DNA from 2 places in the Bacillus pretiosus genome. Region 1 is predicted to be linked to the other one. Evidence: riboswitches for the same ligand, from Rfam matches in the RefSeq annotation. Region 1 holds a riboswitch; the other holds the start of a gene.

Region 1 (3,418 bases):
TATTGATATATCTTCCAGACCCGTATGCAATTATGCATAGTGTATACACAAAAAGGATAGCTTCACTTTCGTAAAGCTATCCTTAAAAAATCTTCTTACTTTTTCAAATGATATGGAACTGTCGTAATAACAACATTTCTTTTATAGAGTAAATACGCACGAATGAGTAAACTAGACTGATTATGAAGAATGTTATGCCAACCTTTTTTCGGAATGAACTGTGGTATAACTACAGTAACTCGGTAATTTGACTCACTCGCTTTATATTGTACTGTATCAATAAACTTTGTTAGTGGCTGAATAATACTTCTATAATGAGAATGTAAGGTAACAAGCCTTACTTCAGGTTGCCACTTCTTCCATTTCTCTTCAAATTTCTTTTCCTCTTCTCTGTCAAAAGCAACATATACAGCAATAACTTGATCTGCTGAAAGAGCCTTCGCATAGTTCAATGAATTTTCTACTACATGCGTCATACCAGCTACAGGAACAACAATTACATTTCCCTCAATTGGAACAAGTGGCTCACAAGTTTTTAAACTTAATTGATCACCCACTGCATCGTAATGCTTCTTAATTCTATGGAACAAGAAGATGATGGCAGGTAAGAAAATAAGGATTGACCAAACTTGTGCGAACTTAGTTAAAAAGAACATACTCATTACAATAAAACTAATGACTGCACCAATTAAATTGACCGTTAATCTCAAAGCCCATCCTTCAGGTTTTTCACGAAGCCATTTTAATACCATCCCCGTTTGAGAGAGTGTAAACGGAATAAATACGCCTACTGCATATAACGGAATTAAATGTTCTGTTTGCCCTTGGAAAGCTACAATTAAAATAATCGAAGCAATTCCAAGTATAATAATACCGTTTGAGTAACCTAGGCGGTCTCCTCTAATCGTAAACATTCTCGGTATGAATTTGTCTTTTGCAAGGTTAACTGCTAATAGCGGGAATGCAGAATACCCTGTGTTAGCAGCAAGAATTAATATTAAAGCAGTTGTACCCTGTATAAAATAGTACATGAAATTACGTCCAAAAGTTTGTTCAGCAATTTGTGAAACAACTGTTACTTCCTTACTTGGATTAATTCCGTAATAATAAGCTAAGAAAACAATTCCTGAAAATAAAACTGCAAGTAATGCACCCATTGCGAGCAATGTTTTCGCTGCATTGTTAGGTGCAGGATCCTTAAAGTTTGGAATTGCGTTAGATATTGCCTCAACACCCGTTAAAGCAGAGCTTCCTGAAGCAAATGCTCGTAACAGTAAAAACAAACTAATTCCTGCAACTGGTGTTCCAATCGGTGAATGTAATGTCGGTGAAACTTGACCAGTTATAATATTATAAATACCTACACCAATTAATATAAATAGTGCTAAAACGAATAAATAAACAGGATATGCTAAAACGGAAGCTGATTCCGTTACCCCTCTTAAATTTAAAATAGTAATCAATATAACAAATATAATCGCAATGATTACATTATGTGCATGTAAACTAGGGAAAGCTGATGTAAGCGCATCTGTACCTGCTGATACACTTACTGCAACAGTTAAAATATAATCGACTAATAAAGATCCTCCAGCTATTAGCCCTGGATTCATCCCTAAATTTTCTTTTGATACTACGTATGCGCCCCCGCCGTGCGGATAAGCAAAAATAATTTGTCGATAAGATAAAATAAGGGCTGTCAATAATACTAATACCCCAACAGCGATAGGAATAGAATACCAATAAGCTACTGCTCCTAGGCCTGCTAGTGCGATTAATATTTGCTCTGGTCCGTATGCGACCGATGACAATGCGTCAGAAGATAAAATAGCTAACGCCTTCGTTTTATTAAGCTTTTGCTCTCCTAACTCAGTTGATTTTAACGGCCTTCCAATTAAAAACCTTTTGATTGATGAAACCACTGCTGTCCACTCTCCAATAATTTTGTACGAACTTTTCTGCTAGTTACAGCGGGTAAACGATTTCTTCAGAAAACAAAAAATGTCTACAAGCCATAACGAAATAGACTTGTAGACATTATTTTTTTTGTCGCACAAGCTCCACCTTCCTTCTCAATATAACGCTTACGAGGTTAGCTGTCGGATTCGGGCCTATGAGTAGCCCTACCTTTTTCAAGGATTCACCCCATTGGATTAAGTACTAATCCATAAGAACGGGTCCCCCGCACCATGCGGTTTCAGCGATTTAGAAAATTGAAACTGTGGATTATAATACTCCTTTATTTTCAAAATGTAAACAAAAATTTTTAAAAAGAAAAAATTTAAATGATTGCGCATAATCCGCTGGTAAATATACATAATGAATACTAAAAAATCGATAAAGGAGACTCATATGTCTAAAGAAAAGAAGCCTATTTTTTCCGATTCCTATTTAGATGCATTAGCAAATGAAATTAATCAATTATACGGTAAACGTGAACAGGAAATAAATTTGACAGATAGAACGAAAAGAAATAAATAATTTGTCATAAAAAAGAAAGCAATACACTTATATATTGCTTTCTTTTTTATTTTTTCATACATCCAATTGTATTGCTGATCTGTTAAAGGTCATTTCTTCATACACTTTCAAATTTTGATATACTGCCCCTAATAATGGTGCTTCTATAGAAAATTGTTCCGCTACATCTAGTAAGTATCCTTGTATGTGCTCGCCTTCAACGAACGAACCTTTTTCCATATCACGCTGCATCGATGACTTCATATCATACGAAATTTTATCAATTTTTTTCATATGTTCTTGGGCAATTCCATCCTTAACTGGAGCTTTCATAGATCTCATGATTTGCACACATTCTTCAAATAAGTTTTGGATAAAATCGCGTCCACCTTCACTTTCGCGAATCGGTCCTATCGCTGCACGCATTAATGTCGTCACACCCGACATTACAGTAATAAATAAATATTTATGCCACATATCTTGCATAATATTTTCACTTAAAACAAAACTAGATTTCGTACCTGCAAATGCTTTAGAAATATGCTTTATTCTCTCTGAATCTTGAGACTTCATTTCTCCAAATACAAGTCTGTTGGCAACACTCGTTTGTACAATCTCTCCTTGATCGTTTAACGTCGTCTCGATAAAGCATAAACCGCCAATTACTTTTTCCACGCCGAATTCCTTTTGTAATAGTGATAAATGAGCAATACCATTTAACAATGGAATGATGACAGTATTTTCACCTACAAACGGCTTCAAATCTTGAATCGCCTCGTTTAAGTGATACGCTTTTGTTGAAAATAAAATAACGTCAAACGGAGAAGTTCGATCTTCTTTCGTTATTAATTTCGGTTGGAAGGAAAAATCCCCGTTAACACTACGAATAACAAGTCCCCTTTCCTCTAATTGCTGTTTTCTTTTACTGCGGACAAGAAACGTAACATCTTCTCCTTTT
Region 2 (3,418 bases), 1.0 Mb from region 1:
TAACCCTTCAAATCCAGATCCGTTATTCGCAGCTGACGATGTGTATTCATATACCACTTGCGTTAAACCGTGGAAACCAGAATGAGAAATGGCATCCGTTCCTAAACTTGTTGAAAGAGCTAATGCTGAAAACCCTAAAATAAGCAGTGGATGAAATAGTATCGTTACCGCAATTAATTTCATTTCCTTACCTTCAATTTTCTTACCTAAAAACTCTGGTGTCCGTCCAACCATCAATCCAGATATAAAGACTGCGATAATCGCATACATAATAATGTTCACAAAACCTGCCCCAACGCCGCCGTACACTGTGTTTAACATCATATTTACGAGTGTTACTAACCCGCCAATTGGTGTTAACGTATCATGCATCGTATTAACGGCTCCTGTTTCAGCAGCTGTCGTCACTGTTGCGTATAGGGAAGAAAATACTGTTCCAAATCGTACTTCTTTTCCTTCTGTACTCCCTTGTACATGTTCGATGCCCATTCCATTTAACGCTGGATTCCCATGTAATTCAGATGTAGTAATCGTTATAAATCCTAGTAAAAACACCATGAATAGTGATACGAAAAGGATACGACCTTGTTTTTTATTTCCTACCATTCGTCCGTACGTAAATGGAAGTGCTGTTGGCAATAACATCATAAGCATCATTTGTAAAATATTACTCATTTGCCCTGGATTTTCGAAAGGATGTGTAGAGTTTGCTCCGAAAAATCCACCGCCGTTATTTCCGAGTTCCTTAATGGACACGAATGATGCAACAGGCCCACGTAATATACTTTGCTTTGCCCCATCAATTGTTTGTGCTGTAACTGCCCCGTCTAACGTTTGTGGTACACCAAGTGCGACAAAGATTAGCGCTGCAACAAACGCAATAGGAAGAAATACTCTCGTTAAAGCTCTCGTAAAATCAACGAAAAAGTTACCGAGTTCCTTCCCAGCAAGCCCTCTTATAAACGCCATTACAAGTGCTAAAGTCGTTGCTGGTGCTGCAAACATTAAAAATGTAATTCCGATTAATTGTGATAAATAAGATAAACCATTTTCACCGCTATAATGCTGTAAGTTTGTATCAGCCATAAAACTAATTGCTGTATTAAAAGCAAGCGTAGGCTCCATCCCTTCAATATGCGCTGGATTTAATGGCAATACTCCTTGTAGTCTGAAAATGAAATATACGACAACAATCATAAATCCATTTAATAAAACTAATGACAATGCGTACTGTTTCCACGTTTGATTGTATTCTTTTACACCCGTAATTTTAAAAATAAGTTTTTCAAAAGGCCCGAATACTTTATCTAACTTTTTACTACCTTGAAAGGCTTTCTCTAAATAAATCCCCATTGGCTTTGCCACAAGAATAAACAACAGCATTGTAATAACAACTGCGACCCAAATCATAATGAATGATTCCCCCTAATTAAAACTTTTCTGGATTTAATAATGCATACACTAAGTACACAGTAATTGCTGCAACAATAACCGATAAGGCAACCGTCATGATTGCTTCCCTTCTTTCACAACTTTATCTGACCAACTTGCAAGACTTACCATCGATGCGACTAACACAACAAAAATCCCGATCATTACAACATCTAACATAGCTACCCCTCTCCCCACTGTAAAAATTTACCATTAAATTATTAAAAAAAGAACACTAAGCTCTACTTAGTGTTCGAAATGAACAACACAAAGTAAACCTCCTCTCTAAACGCTTACGAGGTTAGCTGTCGGATTCGGGCCTAAAGAGTAGCCCTACTTTCAAAACTGAAAGATTCACCCCAAGTGACGATGCACAAAATTGGTTCCCCCGCTCCATTTCTGGAACTCAGCGATTTTAGGTTTTTTTGGAAATTTTATGAATGATTTATGAGAGTAAATATACTCCTCTATATTTAACTTGTAAAGAGTCAAATTACTTAAAATAAGAAAATATCCATCTATTTAAACGCTTACATTGAGTGTTATTAATATTATTTCATCTGTTTTCTCGTCTTTTCTTTCTTTTTCACAGAAATGATCTTTTAAATACGAAACAAAAAGAGCGAATGACATGAAGTGCATAGCTTGTTGCACTTAGCATTCGCTCTTTTTTTTTCACTATTTATTCTCCACGCAAAAACGCGCGCAAATTTCTCCCACGAATATAAACTTGTGACAATTCTGCATGTAGCTGCTCATATTCGATAACATCTGTTTTTAAATATAAAGCATCTTTCGATGGCAATATGATATAGGGCCTCGGAAAAATGGGATCAAGCACCACCAATTCTTGAACTCGTTCTACTGATACCGCCCAACGATTCGCTATATCTCCTAGTAACAACACCTTCATCTTTTTCCCCCGCCCTATTCAAAAAATAAAAAAGAAATATTATCACAATTCGTAAACACGACAAATGTAGCTCCAATTGTTTCATAGAGCCTCGTTGGATATCGTTTATTCTTTGTAACAACAGTAATAGGTGCTTGAAAAGAAAAGCGAATGTGTTCTGTGAAGAAACTAATGATTGGAAGCTCATCCCCTAGTAAAATCACCTTCTTAATACACTCACAAATACTAGTAAAATCTTGTGCCTTACTACAGCTATAAGTCCAATCAAACCCACAATTCCTAACTTCAGCAGCTATCTCTTCATTTGCTGTAAAAATAATTAACTCATGTTGAAATGCTACTAAATCTCTTAAACTATTTACCTTGCTTTCTTCCCCAACACAAATAAGTGTTAATTCCATATACCTCATCCTCCTTAGCATAAAAGAACTCAAACATAGATTGATATTCCCCTATACTAATCAGATCGATGAAGTGATGTATCCATCATGGCACCGTCCTCTCTCAAGACGCTTACGAAGTTAGCTGTCGGATTCGGACTTTGAGAGTAGCCCTACTTTCAAAACTGAAAGATTCACCCCTAGTGACACTGCACAAATTGGTTCCTCCGCTCCATATAATTGGACTCAGCGTATTACAAAAAATATATTCTGGCTGATATATTACTCCTGTATTTGGAAAAAGTAAACAGAAAAAAAGCCAGTTACAAAACTGACTTTCCACTTACTTATACACGCGTTTTATTCACTTTATATGCAAAATGATTCGTCGGTCCATGACCACTTCCAATATGCAGCGGCTCTTCAATTGCTATACTAATAAATTGTTTTGCTTCTTGAACTGCCTCTTCAATTGAGTATCCTTTAGCAAGCCCTGCTGTAACCGCTGAAGCAAATGTACACCCGCTTCCATGCGTTTGCTTTGAAGGAATTCTTTCACTTTTAAATTCGATAAACTGCTCACCATTAAAGAGTAAATCAACTACTTCATTACCTTGATACTCTGCATGTCCGCCCTTCATAAGCACATATTTTGCACCCAATTCATGCAGTACTTTCGCAGCTTCCTTACTAT

What was found. A riboswitch is a leader RNA that binds a small molecule or an ion and turns the genes downstream of it on or off. The one in region 1 is predicted to bind cyclic di-AMP.
Region 2: another riboswitch for cyclic di-AMP. It lies ahead of ACU8YW_RS03940 (SipW-dependent-type signal peptide-containing protein); the one in region 1 lies ahead of kimA (potassium transporter KimA).

Annotation. Positions count from the first base shown of each region.
Region 1 covers NZ_CM129593.1:1,767,806-1,771,223, reverse strand. Annotated here, with positions in the region: gene kimA (potassium transporter KimA) at 96-1,922, opposite strand; cyclic di-AMP (ydaO/yuaA leader) riboswitch at 2,067-2,213, opposite strand; gene ACU8YW_RS09230 (hypothetical protein) at 2,353-2,481, shown strand; gene panE (2-dehydropantoate 2-reductase) at 2,536-3,418, opposite strand, start outside.
Region 2 covers NZ_CM129593.1:766,243-769,660, reverse strand. Annotated here, with positions in the region: gene kdpA (potassium-transporting ATPase subunit KdpA) at 1-1,410, opposite strand, end outside; gene kdpF (K(+)-transporting ATPase subunit F) at 1,430-1,510, opposite strand; gene ACU8YW_RS03940 (SipW-dependent-type signal peptide-containing protein) at 1,507-1,611, opposite strand; cyclic di-AMP (ydaO/yuaA leader) riboswitch at 1,708-1,853, opposite strand; gene ACU8YW_RS03935 (hypothetical protein) at 2,114-2,344, opposite strand; gene ACU8YW_RS03930 (hypothetical protein) at 2,359-2,745, opposite strand; cyclic di-AMP (ydaO/yuaA leader) riboswitch at 2,839-2,986, opposite strand; gene thiD (bifunctional hydroxymethylpyrimidine kinase/phosphomethylpyrimidine kinase) at 3,072-3,418, opposite strand, start outside.